2 regions of the Cohnella yongneupensis genome follow, and region 1 is predicted to be linked to the other one. Evidence: predicted binding sites of a transcription regulator. Region 1 holds the regulator's gene; the other holds the start of a gene.
The links. The regulator Rex, encoded in region 1, represses fermentation and respiration genes when NADH is low (regulators of the CRP and FNR family bind a similar motif). The targets are predictions, from matches to a motif close to TTGTGAAATATTTCACAA.

Region 1 (7,871 bases):
GGAAGATATGATTTACCATACGCGCGCGGTCGTTCGCGGAGCGCCGGGGACGATGATCGTCGCAGACATGCCGTTCGCGACGTATCGGCTTGGACCCGCGGACACTTTGCGCAACGCGGCGAGACTGATGCAAGACGGCGGAGCCCACGCGGTGAAGCTCGAAGGCGGCGCGGAATTGGCGGATGAAATCCGGCTGCTTACGCAAGCCGGCATCCCCGTCCTTGGACATATCGGCTTGACGCCGCAATCCGTTCATCAGATCGGCGGCTACAAGGTTCAGGGCAAGAGCAGCGCGGAGGCGGAGAAGATGCTGCAGGACGCGAAGACGCTCGAGCAAGCCGGCGCTTTCGGCATCGTGCTGGAGCTCGTAACGGAGGAGTTGGCCGCCGCGGTGTCCCGCTCGCTGAGCGTTCCGACGATCGGCATTGGGGCAGGTCGTGGCTGCGACGGTCAAGTGCTCGTGTTCCATGATTTGCTCAGGTACGGATCGGGCATTCGCGACAAACGGTTCGTCAAGAGCTACGCGAACATCGGGGATACGATCCGCGACGCCATTGCCGAATACGTGAACGACGTGAAATCGAAAGCTTTTCCGGAGGAGAAACACGGTTTCCCTCTTCAAGATAGCAATAACGCAAGTCAAGCCATGCCCGCCAAAATGTACGGGGGAGAGGGTAAGCCATGACGCGGACTCCGAAAATCATCAGAACGATTTCCGAATTGCGCAAGGAAGTATCTGCCTATAGAAGAACGGCTTCCGAGGAAGCGACGGTAGGCTTCGTGCCTACGATGGGATATTTGCACGAAGGCCATGCCAGCCTTCTTAAGCGTTCGGTATCCGAGAACGGACTGACGGTGCTCAGCATCTTCGTTAATCCGCTTCAATTCGGCCCTAACGAAGATTTGACCAGATATCCGCGAGACGAGCAACGCGATATTTCGCTTGCCGCGAACAACGGCGTCGACATCGTGTTTTTGCCGGCCGTGGAGGAGATGTATCCGCAATATCCGCTGCTGACGAACATCTCGGTATCGTCCGTGACGGATCATCTGTGCGGAGCTAGCCGTCCCGGACATTTCGACGGGGTCGCGGTCGTCGTGACGAAGCTGTTCAACATCGTGCAGCCCGATCGCGCTTACTTCGGGTTAAAGGATGCGCAGCAAATCGCGGTCATTACGCGCATGGTGAACGATCTAAGCATACCGGTGGAAATCGTCCCTTGCCCGATCGTACGGGAACAGGACGGGCTAGCGCTGAGCTCCCGTAACGTCTACCTCGACGCCGAGGAACGGGCGCAGTCGCTCGCGCTCTCGCGTTCGTTAGCGAAGGCCGAAGCCTGGATCTCGGAAGGCGCATCGGCAAACGAGCTTGCACGGCTGTTGTCGGATGAAATTCGCAAATCGCCGTCCGCGGATATCGATTACGTGGAAATCGTTTCTTATCCCGACATGCAACCGATCGAGGGAATCGATCCCTTACGCAACGCGCGGAACGCTATCTTAATCGCGCTCGCCGTAAGATACGGCCGTACTCGTCTAATCGACAATAAACTCGTGAATCCTATAGAAGCAGGTGAACTCGTATGTTCCGCCAAATGATGAAAGCTAAAATCCATCGCGCTACCGTAACGGAAGCGAATTTGAATTATGTCGGCAGCATTACGATCGACCAAGATTTGCTGGAAATGGTCGATATTTTGCCGGACGAGAAAGTACAAATCGTCAATAATAATAACGGCGCGCGTTTCGAGACGTACACGATTCCGGGGCCTCGGGGCTCCGGCGTCATTTGCCTGAACGGCGCAGCGGCGCGACTCGTGCAGCCGGGCGACCAAGTCATAATTATTAGTTACGGGTATATGACGGACGAGGAAGCGCACAAACATCATCCGCGCGTCGCGATAATGGATGAACATAATCATGTTGTTAAATTGTTGGCGGAGGAGCCGCATTCGACCGTTATGTAACGCGTATGAAACACCCCCCGAGAACGCAGAATGAGCAGTACAGTTCGAGTTAGAGGGGGAACACAGCCATGATCCGCCAATGGTTTGCGACCATGAACGAAATGCTCGACGAACTCATCATCAGGTATCCGCACGCATCCGGCGAGGAAAAAGAACATCTTCAGGAACAATGGAACATGCTCAAAACGTTAAGTGATGATATTATTGAATCATGGTTGCAATTCGAGGACCGCATGGCGTTTTATCGCGATCTTCAGAACCAGCCGTCCGCCCAGCAACCGGAACACGATCCGCAACTGTTAATGGGTCCTTTCGTTAAGGGGCAAGGCTACTTCAAGCTACACATGTTCGCGCAGGCCTCGCAGCAACTCGAGGAAGCGATAACCCAATATCCCGATTTTATCGGCGCGCGGTTGTTTCTGGCCATGTCGCGCATGCACATGAAGGAATGGTGCGAAGCGCAACGCCATTTTCAGCTTATCGCCGCCGTTACGGAAGAGAACAAGCTGCGTGCGATCGCGTACAATGCGCTAGGGTGCATTCAGGCGGTCTTCGCGCATCTAGATCAGGCGCAAAGTTATTTTCGCCAAGCGATCGATACGGATCCGTCGTTCGACGATCCGAAACGCAACCTTGAATGCTGCCAGCAAGGCATTGGTCAGCTTCAGCTTCAATTCGGAAGCGCGGAGTTGCAGGCGATCGTTCATTAGCAAGATGAGCCCGAGGCTAGATCGGAAAGGAAGTCAGGCATGAAATTCGCCGTCCTCGATTTTGAGACAACGGGCTTGTCGTCCGACAAAGACCATATTATTCAAGTTGGACTCGCGCTTGTCGATGAGACGGGCGCGATACATTCTACTTACGGGAGCTACGTTAAGCCTCCGGTACCGATACCGGCGGACATAACCCGGCTCACCGGCATCAAGGACGCTGACGTCGCGTCGGCGCCGGAGATCGAGGAAATGCTAAGCGAGCTGGTGCCGCATCTGCAGGGCGCCATCCTGGTCGGTCATAGCGTAGAATTCGATACCCATTTTTTGCAAGCCGCCCTCGATAGGAGCGGCTATTTACCGTTCGCGGGCAGGTTGCTCGATACGCTCGAGCTTAGCCGGTTGCTTTTCCCGACGCAGTCGTCGTATTCGCTTAGCTCTTTGACCCAATCGCTTGGCATCACGCACGATCGACCCCATCAAGCCGACAGCGATGCAACGGCTACGGCTGAGTTGTTCGCATTCTGCTTGAATAAATTGCGCGGCTTGCCCATGTTTACGTTGCAACGGCTGAACGGGATGTTCGATCCCGATCGTTCCGATCTCGGCTGGTTTATCGCGCATACGTTAGCTTGGCGCGAGACCCAACCTTTCGTCCACGAGACGGACCTGCATCATTTCCGCCAATTCGCCATGAAGGTGACGGATTGGGGCGAAGAGGGAACGGATCGCGATCGCGAGAAAGACGCGGCTGCGGCGATGGAAATTTTACGCGAAATGTCTTTCGACGAGTACGTGGACCAAGTTCGAGACAATTTGCGAGAGCTGCTTCCCGCCTATGAGGCGAGAGAAGGGCAATCGATCATGTTCCGAGAAGTCATGGAGGCGCTTCAGGACGATGCGCATCTGCTTGTCGAAGCGGGAACGGGTACGGGTAAATCGCTAGGTTATTTGCTTCCTTCTCTCTATTATGGGCTGAAGGAGTCGAAAAAAATCGTAGTCAGCACCCATACGATCCAGCTTCAGGAGCAACTAAGGGAAAGAGACTTGCCTTTGCTTCAGAAGGTGCTGCCGATGCCGTTCCAAGCGGCCGTCTTCAAAGGACGCAACAACTACTTATGCTTGCGTAAATTCGAAAATAGGCAGCATATGCCGGAGCATGCCCTTAACCGGGAGGACGCGATTATCCGGGGCGGCATGACGGTCTGGTTAGGAGAGACGCTAAGAGGCGAAGCCGAGGAGCTTAACATAGGCGGACGGAACAAGGACGAGTGGGACATCGTCGCGAGCGACGCCGCTTCCTGCTTGAACCGGGCGTGTCCGTGGTTCCGCAAATGCTTTTACCATCGAGCGAGGTTCGATGCCGGCAAAGCGGACCTCGTCATTACGAACCATGCGCTCCTGTTCACGGATTTAAGAGCCGAGCATCGTCTGCTGCCCGCCTACGAGCGATTGATCGTCGACGAGGCGCATCATTTGGAAGACGTAGCGAGCCAACATCTTGGTCAAAAGACGGGTCACTCCGCGCTTGCCATTCCGTTGCAACGGCTATGGAAAGACGCCAGAACGGGACTCGTACCTCAGTTGATCAGCGCCATCTCGGCTACGAGCGTCGTAGAAGCGACCGAATGGGTAGAGAAGCTGGAGCTGATCACGCCGAAGCTTCACGAAATTCGCGAAGCATGGGAGCGTTGGATGGAAGCGCTATACGGTTTGCTCGCCGCATACGCGGCAGCGGACGAGTCCGGCAACCTGACGCTCAGAATTAAGCCGGAGGAGCTTCCAAAAGAATGGGAGAGCTTGTCGGTGGACGGCAATAACGTCATCCAGCTGTTGTCCGATCTCATCCGGCCGCTAGATAAGCTTGCTTCCGAAATTCGCGAATCGACGGACGAGCTTACGATGCAAGGGATGATTACGGACTTGTCGGGCGTATTAAAGGACTTGCAAGGTATTCGTACCGACGCGCAGTCGTTCGTGGCGCTCGGCAAGCCCGAATTCGTCTATTGGCTGGAAGGGCATTCGCAGTATCGCGGCCGATCCGTATGGATTTACGGAGCGCCGGCAGACGTCAGCGGTTTGCTTAAGGAAGGCGTGTTCGACCGCAAATCGAGCGTTGTCATGACTTCCGCGACGCTCACCGTCGACAAGTCGTTCCGTTACGTGACGGAGCAGCTCGGTCTAGATAGCGCGGAGCGCGACGGCAAGCTGAAGACCGCTCTGCTGCCTTCGCCGTTTAAATACCGGGAGCAGGCGCTCGTCCTGATCCCGCGCGATTTTCCGAACATCAAAGGACGCGACGGCGACGCTAAGTTCATTAGCGCTCTCACGGAATCGCTTGCCGAAGCCGCCAAGACGGTCGGGGGACGCATGCTAGTCCTGTTCACCTCGCATCGGATGCTTAGAACGGTATATGACCCGCTCAAGGCGATGCTCGAGCCGTCCAGCATCCAGGTGCTAGGCCAAGGCGTCGACGCGGGAAGCCGCAGCAGGCTGACGCAGCAGTTCACGAACAATCCCGCGTCGGTCTTGCTTGGAACGAGCAGCTTCTGGGAAGGGATCGATTTGCCGGGCGATACGCTGACCTGCCTTGCGATCGTCAGGCTGCCCTTCCAACCGCCGAACCATCCGGTCGCCGAAGCGAAGGCGGAGAAGCTGCAGGCGGAGAACAAGAGCCCGTTCATGAAGCTGTCGCTTCCGCAAGCGGTCATCAAGTTCAAGCAAGGTTTCGGACGGCTGGTGCGTACGACGACCGATCGCGGCATCGTGCTGCTGTACGACACCCGCGTCATCGATACGAATTACGGCAAATACTTTTTGTACTCGTTGCCCGGACCGAAAATGGAGCATTTGCCGACCGCCGGCATTCCGTCGAGAATCCGCGCCTGGCTTACGCCGGATGTTAACGTAGAGGAGGGGGCTCCATCTTGAAGTCGTTCAAAATATCGGAAGCCGTCATTCGCCGCCTGCCGATCTATCTAAGGTTTCTGAACGATCTGAGCCAAAGCGGCATTCAGACCGTGTCTTCGCAGGATCTCGGAGAAAAGCTCGATCTCAATCCGGCTCAAATCCGCAAGGATCTCGCTTATTTCGGCGAGTTCGGACGCAAAGGCGTCGGCTATAACGTCGATTACTTGATCGAGAAAATCCGCCATATCCTGAAGCTGGACAAACCGATGAACGTCGCGCTCGTCGGCACGGGTAACCTCGGACGCGCGCTGTGCAATTATAATATGTATTTGAAAGATAATATGAAGATCGTCGCCGTCTTCGACGCCGACGAGAGTAAGAGCGGAACGTTAATTAACCATTTGACCGTTCAGCCGATGAGGGAACTGACTTCGGTCGTGAAGGAGCTCGACATTTCCGTCGGTATCATTACGGTGCCCGCACCGGAAGCGCAGAACGTCGCCGATCAGTTCATCACGGCCGGCGTACGGGGCATCCTTAACTTTGCTCCGGTCGTATTGAAAGCCCATTCGGGAGTTCGCATTCATCATGTGGATTTTACGGCGGAGCTGCTGAGCTTGGCATACTATATGGATCATATTCAGGAGAAAAGCGAAGGTGTGTTCGAATGAAAAGATGGCTGATCAATAACGGAACCTTTCTTACGATGGACGAGCTTCAACCGCAATTTACGGGGTGGCTGGCCGTCGACGGTACGCGCATCGTGGCTATGGGCGAAGGACCTGCTCCGCAACATGAACTAAACGCGGCTGCCGAGATTATCGACGGAACCGGCTATTTGTATATGCCGGGACTCGTTAATACGCACGGGCACGCCGCGATGTCGCTGCTGCGCGGCGTAGGCGGAGATCTTGCGCTGCAGGATTGGCTGCAAAACCATATGTGGCCGATGGAAGCGAAGTTTACCGGAGACGACGTCTATTGGGGTACCGCTTTGTCCGCCGTCGAAATGATCAAGAGCGGTACGACGACATTCGTCGATATGTATGACCATATGAACCGCGTTGCCGAAGTCGTCGAGACGTCCGGCATGCGCGCAAGCTTGACCCGCGGCGTCATCGGCTTATGTCCGGAAGACGTGCAACGCGCGAAGCTGGCGGATGCGATCGGCTTCGCCAAAGATTGGCACGGCGCGGCGGACGGACGCATCCGCGTCATGATTTCGCCTCATGCACCGTATACTTGCCCGCCCGACTTCATCACGAAGTTCGTCCAAGCCGCGCATGACTTGGATTTGCCGATGCATACGCACATGTCAGAGACGATCGCCGAAGTCGAGCAAAACGTGCGCGATTACGGTTGCCGACCGGTGGAGCACCTGGATCGCCTCGGCATGTTTTCCCGTCCGACGCTCGTCGCTCACGGCGTGCATTTGACGGACGAAGAGATCGCTTTACTGGCCGAACGCAAAGTCGCTGTGTCGCACAACCCCGTCAGCAACTTAAAGCTGGCGAGTGGCGTAGCGCGAGTGCCGGATTTGCTGAAAGCCGGCGTAACGGTGTCGCTCGGCACCGACGGCGCCGCGAGCAACAACAATCTCAATTTGTTCCAAGAAATCACGACCGCCGCGCTCATTCATAAAGGCGTATCCGGAGACCCGACGGTTATTCCGGCTTCCGAAGCTTTGCGCATGGGGACGCTATACGGAGCGAGATCGATCGGTCTAGAAGGCGTAACCGGACAGCTTAAGCCAGGCTTGAAAGCCGATATCATCGCGCTTTCGACGAACAAATCGCATTTCGTTCCCCATACGGATCTTATTTCGCATGTCGTATACGGATCTACCGGCAACGACGTCTCGCACGTATGGGTCGACGGTCGTCAGCTGCTGCGTAACGGGCAGCTGCTTACGCTGGACGAGGAGCGCATTATGGCGGAAGCCCAACGTTGTTACGAGAGGCTGCGCGGATGAATTTAAGCCGAAGCGAAAGCTTTCGTAGAATGCCTCGGATTTCATGGCTGCGTTGGATTATCGTAATCTTCGGTTTTATCGTCTTCCTCCTCGTATCGTTAGCGCTATATATTCGTTCGGCCGATTCCGATTATCGGCACGAGGAAAGAAGAGCGGTCGCCATCGCGAAGCAGCAAGGCGAGCTTACGGACATCGACAGCGCCGATCTTCATACGTGGCAAGAAAAAGTATGGATCGTTACCGGCGACGATGCGCAAGGCGAGACGTGGATGATCTGGGAGCGTCAGTCCGAGCTTCTGAAGCTCAAAGTGA
Region 2 (7,871 bases), on a different contig from region 1:
GTGATCCGGAGGCGTACAGCTACCTTAAGCTGGCATCCAGTACCTCGGCGCCGTACTTCTCGAGCAGCGACTGCTCCAGCTCCCGCATCGGCTTAGCTTTGCCCAGCGCAATCTCGCGACGCGCCGACGTCCGGATCTCCTCCATACCGCGCGGTTGCTCTTGCCTGCGACCGTTGAGCGCCACGATGACGTAGCCGTTCCCCGTTTCGATCGGACCGGTAATGTCTCCGACTTCCATCTCGGACGCATTTTTGAGCACTTCCGGATCCGTGAACGGATCGCGATCCTCGACCCAACCGAGCTCGCCGCCCGTATCCGCCGTAAATTCGTCCAACGAATATCGCTCCGCCAGCGCTCCGAACGCTGCGCCGCCCTCCAATTGGGTCAGCAGCTCCCTTGCCGTCGCTTCGTCCTCTACGACGATCTGCGCCAAGTCGTAGTAATAACGGATCGTCGTCAGCTCCTTGTGATCTGCAATATATTGATCGAGCTCCGCATCGGTTACGATGATGTCGCGAATGGAAAGCTTCTCCGTCAGCAGGCGATAACGAGCTTCTGCTTGCACATCGTCTCTGCTCATGCCCAACTGGTCATGCATCGCCTCGTAAAATTGCTCTTCGCTGTCGTAGCCTTGCCTCATGACAAGCAGCTCTTGATCGAGCTCTTCAGGGGTGACTTGCAAGCCAAGCTCGTTCGCCTCCTGGGCTACGGCCTCCGCCAGCATTAACTCCCTTAGCGTCTGCTTGCCGTTCTGAGCGAGCAAACGATCGGTGAGCTGCTCGCGCGTAATGGACGCGGTTCCCACCTTGGCAACGATCTCTCCTTGCGTAAGATCCGAAGGCTGCGAAGAAGGCAAGTGCGTGGTGATCGGCACGGCCGAGCTTGGAGAGGGGACGGGTAATGCTTTGCGCGACTCCGAGTCGCAACCCGACATGACCCAAGTGAAGAGGGCAAGCAGTACGAGCGGCCAATGCCGTATCGTCTCCCTCATAGGTACCGTCCCCCTCTTACTGACCCAGCGTCCGGTTATGTATTTGTTCCAATTCGTCTTTCGAGAATTGATATTTCTCGTTGCAGAAATGGCAATGGACTTCCGCATGCCCGTCCTCGTCGATCAAGTTGCGCAATTCATCCGTTCCCAAGCTGACGAGCGTCCCTTCGACGCGTTCGCGCGAGCATTTGCAACGGAATACAGGCTCGATTTGGTCATGAATCGTAAGATCGTCTCCTACGAGAAATTGCAGCAGCGTCTCCGGCGTTTCCCCTTGATCGAGCAAAGCCGTCACGTGAGGTATAGACCCGATGGCGCGCTCAAGCTGTATGAGTCGCTCCTCCGACAAGCCCGGCATAATTTGCACGATGAAACCCCCGGCATGGATGACCGATCCGTCCGTGTCGACGAGTACGCCTAATCCTACGGCGGAAGGCGTCTGCTCGGAGTCCGCGAAATACAGCGTGAAATCTTCCGCAAGCTCGCCTGAAATGATCGGCACGCTGCCGCGGTAAGGCTCGCGAAGCCCCAAATCTTTCGTTACGTAAATATGGCCACTCGTACCGACTACGCCCGCGACGTCCAGCTTTCCTTCGCTATTGCTCGGAACGTGCGCGTGCGGATGATCTACGTATCCTCTAACTTCGCCGGTACCGTTCGCGTCGACGACGATCTGACCGATCGGTCCGTCGCCTTTGACTTGAACGGTCAATCTCTCGTTGCCTTTCAGCATGTAACCCATCATCGCGCCCACGGTCGCGGTTCTGCCTAATGCGGCCGTTGCCGTCGGCATCGTATCGTGTCGTCTTTGCAGCTCGCTTACGAGCTTCGTCGTCCGAGCAGCGAATACCCGTATGCCGCCGTTCCAAGCCGTGCCGCGTACTATTTCGTCTTTCATCTGTCTGTTGCTCCTTTATCTTCCGGTCGCCTGTCGCGTTAACCGTTCCGTTCGTAGATGATACGCAAGCCTTCGAGCGTAAGCAGCGGGTCGACATGCTCGATCGTCTCGGTTTCTTCCGAGATCAGCTCCGCCAGTCCGCCAGTCGCGATCACCTTAGGTTGTACATTGAACTCCTTGCAAATACGCCGAACGATTCCGTCCACCTGGCCGGCATAGCCGAAAATAATGCCCGCCTGCATAGCCGTCACCGTATTCCGCCCGATAACCGTCTTTGGCTTCGACAGCTCGATCCGCGGCAGCTTAGCCGCCCGTTGATATAGTGCCTCCGCCGAAATGCCGATGCCCGGCACGATCGCTCCGCCCAGATAAGCGCCGGAAGCGTCGATATAATCGAACGTCGTCGCGGTGCCGAAGTCGACGACGACTAGCGGCGTGCCGTACTGCTCGATGCCCGCGACCGCGTTGACGATACGGTCCGCGCCTACCTCGCGCGGATTTTCGTAACGGATGTTCAGTCCCGTTTTAATGCCAGGACCGACGATCAGCGGAGCTTTGCCTACGTATTTGACGAACAACTGCTCTAGCGTGTTCATAATCGGCGGAACGACGCAGGACAGAATGACGCCGTCGATCTGGTCCGCCCGAACGCCGGCCAATTGCAGCAGACTTGTAATCAGTATACCGTATTCGTCGACCGTAGAAGACCGATTCGTGCTTAGACGCCAATGATGCGTCAGCGACTTCCCTTGATAGAGGCCGAGCACGATATTCGTGTTGCCGACATCCACTACGAGAATCATGCGGACTCCCCCTTCTTGATGGCGTTCAAGTCCAGGCTGATATCAAGTGCGCTGAACGAATGGGTCAGTCCGCCGACGGAGATAACGTCGACGCCGCAAGTCGCGATCGCCGCTACGCGCTCCGGGACGATTCCGCCGGACGCTTCAAGTACGACATGCGGAGCCATTGCGCGCAATACGCGCGCCGCTTCGGTCATCGCTTCGTTACTCATATTGTCGAACATGACGATATGAGCGCCTGCTTGCACGGCCTCTTGCGCCTGCGCGAGCGATTCGGCTTCCACTTCGATCTTCATCGTGTGCGGAATCCGGGCTTTCGCTGCCGATACCGCAGCCGTTATGCCGCCCGCCGCTTTAATGTGGTTATCCTTGATCATCACCGCATCGTACAGCCCGAAGCGATGATTATAACCGCCGCCGATCCGAACGGCATACTTCTCCAACGTCCGATGACCGGGCGTCGTCTTCCGCGTATCCGCGATACGAACCGGATGGCTCCCCGCGGCCGAGACGTATTCATTCGTCTTCGTCGCGATGCCGGACAATCGCTGCAGCAAATTCAGCGCCAGACGCTCGCCGTTCAAGATGCTATGCGTCGCGCCTTCCACGATCGCAAGCACCGTTCCGCGCTCGACCCGATCGCCGTCCGCCGCTTGCGCCTCATAGCGCAAGCTCGGGTCGACGACTTCGAACACGAGCCGCGCGAGAGGAATGCCCGCCAGTATGCCCGATTGCTTCGCATGTATAATGCCGCGCGAGACGTGTCCCGCCGGTACCGTCGCCATCGTCGTCGCATCGCCCGAGCCGATATCCTCGGAAAGCCATTCGCGAAGCTGCTGCTTCACCATATCTAACGCAGGGCCTGCAATCGCCCAATCGCTCATCTTCTCAAACATCGTCGATCCTCTCTTCTCCTATCCCTATTTCCCGTTGCAGTATCGTATGCTTGTGCCAGTGATTATCGTCCCGCTCCGGATAATCCTCGCGATAATGACCGCCTCGGCTTTCCTCGCGGCTAAGCGCCGCTTCGGTGACGAGAATGGCGCAAGTGAGCAAATTCGCGAACTCCAGCTCCTCTCGCTTCATGAGGCGCGTCTCGAAAATCGGCAGTAGCCGCTTCAGCTCTTCCAGTCCTTTCAGCAATCCCTCGCGATCCCGGTGCAAGCCGACGTAACGAACCATTACCTTTTGCAGCTTCAGCCTGCGCTCTACAAGGGTTCCCATCAAGGACACGATTTTATCGTCGAGCATGTACGGATGGTTGCTGATCTTAAGCTCGGGGACGCGAAGCGGCGCAAGCTCGCGAATACGATCAACGATACGCTGGCCGAACACGATCGCTTCGGAAAGCGAGTTGCTCGCCAGACGATTCGCCCCATGCACGCCGGTCGATGATGCTTCCCCGCATGCGAACAGGCGGCCGATGTTCGTCTCGCCTCGCAAATCTGTCTTCACCCCGCCCATCATATAATGGGCAGCCGGCGCGACCGGAATCCAATCCGTCGTCATATCGAGTCCGTAGTTCAAGCAATACTCGTGGATCGTCGGAAAACGATGCCGGATTAGCTCGGGCGATTCATGCGTGATATCGATGTACACGTACGTCGACTTCGTCAATTCCATCTCTGCCACGATCGCGCGCGCAACGATGTCTCGCGGCGCCAGCTCCAGCTGCGGATGGTACTTCTCCATGAAGCGCTCGCCCCGAATGTTCCGCAAGTACGCGCCTTCCCCGCGAACCGCCTCGGAGATGAGGAAGCGAGGAGCGCCCGGATAACAAAGCGATGTCGGATGAAATTGAATGAATTCCATGTCGCGAATGACCGCTCCGGCGCGGTAGGCCATCGCGACGCCGTCTCCTGTAGCGACTTCAGGGTTCGTCGTATACCGATAAAGTTGGCCCGTACCGCCGGTGCAAAGCACCGTTGCGCTGCCGTATACCGCTACGCGAGCGCCATTCGGCCGCTGTACGATCGCGCCGATGCACTCTCCGTCGCTCGTCAACAGATCGAGCACGAGATGATCGTCCCATAGCTCGATGCCCGGATCTGACTTTACTTTATCCGCCAACGCACGGACGATCTCGTAGCCCGTCGCGTCGCCATTCGCGTGAAGGATACGGCGCTGGCTATGCGCGCCTTCCTTCGTAAGCGCGAATTGGCCGTCTTCCTCGTCGAAGTTCGTGCCAAAGCGAATCAATTCTTGAACGCCTTGCGGACCTTCGTGCACGAGTACGTCCACGGCCGTGGCGTCGCATAGGCCCGCGCCGGCGACAAGCGTATCCTGCATGTGGAATTCCGGGGAGTCGTCGTCGGAGAAGACGGCGGCGATACCGCCTTGCGCATAGCGCGTATTGCTATCGAATAGCGACTTCTTCGTGATCATGAGCACGCGCTTCGAATCGCTCGCCTTGAGCGCTGTATATAAGCCGGCAATTCCGGCACCGATGATTATGACATCCGTCTCGACGCGCGGAAGCTTGTCCAGATCGAAATCTACAACGTAACGTGGAATCATAGTTGTTCTTCTCACCCCAGCACCAGAGTTAATTTCGAACCGCCCATTTACGAATACAGCCGACCAGGAGTGGTCGGCTTCTTCGCGCTTATTTAACGAGCAGCATGCGCTCCAGCGATAATTTAGCTTTGTCCGCTACGTCCTGCGGCACGTAAATTTGCGGTTGCATCGTCTCCAAGCATTTAACGACCTTTTTCAGGTTGTTCACTTTCATGTTCGGGCAGACGAGGAACTTCGAAGCGAAGTGGAACGTCTTGTTCGGACTGTCCAAGCGAAGCTGATAACCGGTTCCGTCTTCCGTGCCTACGATGAACTCTTGGTGCGAAGACTCGCGGCAATATTTCAGAATGCCCGTCGTGCTGCCTACGAAATCAGCCATCTCGACGACTTCCGGACGGCATTCCGGGTGAACGACGAATTGCGCGTTCGGATGCTTCGCGCGCATCTCTTCGACGTCCTTGATCGTCAGCATATCGTGCGTGTTGCAGTAGCCTTCCCAGAGAATCATCTTCTTGTCCGTGTGCTGCTGCACGTAGTGGCCAAGGTTCTTGTCCGGGCACCAGATGATTTCGTCCGCATCGACGGAGTTGACGACTTTCACCGCGTTCGCCGACGTACAGCAAATATCGGTCTCGGCCTTCACGTCGGCGGAGGAGTTAATGTACGTTACGACCTTCGCGTTCGGATGCTTCGCCTTCAGTTCGCGCAGCCCGATCGGGTTAACCATGTCCGCCATCGGACAGCCGGCGCGTTCGTCGGGCACGAGCACGATCTTGTTCGGAGCCAAAATCTTCGCGCTCTCTCCCATGAAGTGAACGCCGCAGAATACGATAACGTCCGCGTCCGTCTCGGCTGCTTTTTGAGCGAGCAAGAACGAATCCCCGCGGAAATCCGCAACCTCTTGTATTTCATCCCGCTGATAATAGTGAGCGAGAATAATAGCGTTACGTTCCTTCTTCAGCTGCAGAAGCCGCTCGCGTAGCTCGCGATTTTGCTCCGCTTTGCGTTCCAAGGCTAAAGCTTCCATGTCAATCTCCTCCTTGCGGTCTCTTCGGCCGTGGCCCTGATGCGATAGGTTCGATGCATACTATGTGAATAAAATTACAAATAGGGGCGAGAATCCTCTTATTCGAGCGAACGAATACGACTTCTCTCTTTAACACCAATTTACACGTGCGGGGGTGGACTGTCAATTGATCAAAATGCGGGATTGCAAGCAAAAAACAAAAAAAACCCGCCCGCCTGACGGCGAACGGGGCACTCTGTACCTAATGTTATTTCGGATCTTCGGGATCGCCTTCCGGAGGACGCGTATCAGGCGTCGGCGGAACCGGCTCGTCGTCGCGGGTTTGAATCCGCACCTTCACGCCGCTTCCTAACACATCGACGATCGGCTCGACTTTCGTTTCCTCGATTGTCGAAGTGTCGCCTTCTTCCTCGACGATCTCGCCCTTCTCGATCAACTGCTTGATTTGATCCAGATCCAGGGTCTCGACATCAAGTAACGTCTTAGCGAGGAGGTGCATCTCCGCGCTCTTCTCGGTCAGCAGCTTCTTCGCGCGATCGTAGCAATCGCGTGTAATGCTCTGCATCTCTTGATCGATCTCGTAAGCGATCGCGTCGGAGTAGTTCTGCTCGTGTCCGATATCTCGGCCGAGGAACACTTGGCCTTGCGTCGCGCCGAATTGCATCGTTCCGAGCTTCTCGCTCATCCCGTATTCCATGATCATCGCGCGTACGATGCTCGTCGCTTGCTTGAAGTCGCTGTAAGCGCCGGTGCCGATCTCGCCGATGAAAATTTCCTCGGCGGCGCGTCCCGCGAGGAGCCCCGTCACTTTATCCAGCAGCTCTTGCTTCGTTACGAGCATGCGATCTTCCTTCGGCAACATGATGACGTAGCCGCCGGCGCGTCCGCGCGGGATGATCGTTACTTTGTGAACCGTGTCCGCATGCTCCAAGAAGAAGCCTGCGATCGTATGTCCAGCTTCGTGATAAGCGACGATGCGTTTCTCCCGGTCGCTGATCACGCGGCTCTTCTTCTCGGTACCGACGATGACGCGGTCGATCGCGTCGTCGACTTCTTGCATCGCGATATCTTTCTTGTTCTTCCGTGCCGCGAGGAGCGCCGCTTCGTTCAGCAAGTTCTCCAGATCGGCGCCGGTGAAGCCCGTCGTCCGCTTCGCGATCGTGCCGAGGCGTACGTCTTTGTTAAGCGGCTTGTTCCGCGCATGGACTTTCAGTACCGCTTCGCGGCCTTTCACGTCCGGACGGTCTACCGTAATCTGACGGTCGAAACGGCCTGGGCGCAGAAGCGCAGGGTCTAGAATGTCCGGGCGGTTCGTAGCGGCGACGATGATAATGCCTTCGTTCGCGCCGAAGCCGTCCATCTCTACGAGCAATTGGTTCAACGTCTGTTCGCGCTCGTCGTGACCGCCGCCGAGGCCTGCGCCCCGTTGACGACCGACGGCGTCGATTTCATCGATAAAGATAATACACGGCGAGTTCTTCTTCGCGTTCTCGAACAAGTCGCGTACGCGGGAAGCGCCGACGCCGACGAACATCTCTACGAAGTCCGAACCGGAGATCGTGAAGAACGGCACGCCTGCTTCGCCTGCAACCGCGCGGGCGAGCAATGTTTTACCGGTACCCGGAGGGCCTACGA

Region 2: nadA (quinolinate synthase NadA) is a predicted target of Rex. The motif match lies at 6,299-6,316, and genes of this name have one in related genera.

Annotation. Positions count from the first base shown of each region.
Region 1 is NZ_JBHSNC010000056.1:133,459-141,329, forward strand. It holds gene panB (3-methyl-2-oxobutanoate hydroxymethyltransferase) at 1-685, shown strand, start outside; gene panC (pantoate--beta-alanine ligase) at 682-1,599, shown strand; gene panD (aspartate 1-decarboxylase) at 1,584-1,967, shown strand; gene ACFPQ4_RS20425 (tetratricopeptide repeat protein) at 2,036-2,677, shown strand; gene dinG (ATP-dependent DNA helicase DinG) at 2,717-5,608, shown strand; gene ACFPQ4_RS20435 (redox-sensing transcriptional repressor Rex) at 5,605-6,258, shown strand; gene ACFPQ4_RS20440 (amidohydrolase) at 6,255-7,559, shown strand; gene ACFPQ4_RS20445 (cell wall elongation regulator TseB-like domain-containing protein) at 7,556-7,871, shown strand, end outside.
Region 2 is NZ_JBHSNC010000035.1:59,533-67,403, reverse strand. It holds gene ACFPQ4_RS11365 (peptidyl-prolyl cis-trans isomerase) at 20-991, opposite strand; gene hslO (Hsp33 family molecular chaperone HslO) at 1,008-1,889, opposite strand; gene ACFPQ4_RS11355 (type III pantothenate kinase) at 1,928-2,692, opposite strand; gene nadC (carboxylating nicotinate-nucleotide diphosphorylase) at 2,689-3,588, opposite strand; gene nadB (L-aspartate oxidase) at 3,581-5,209, opposite strand; gene nadA (quinolinate synthase NadA) at 5,298-6,236, opposite strand; gene ftsH (ATP-dependent zinc metalloprotease FtsH) at 6,484-7,871, opposite strand, start outside.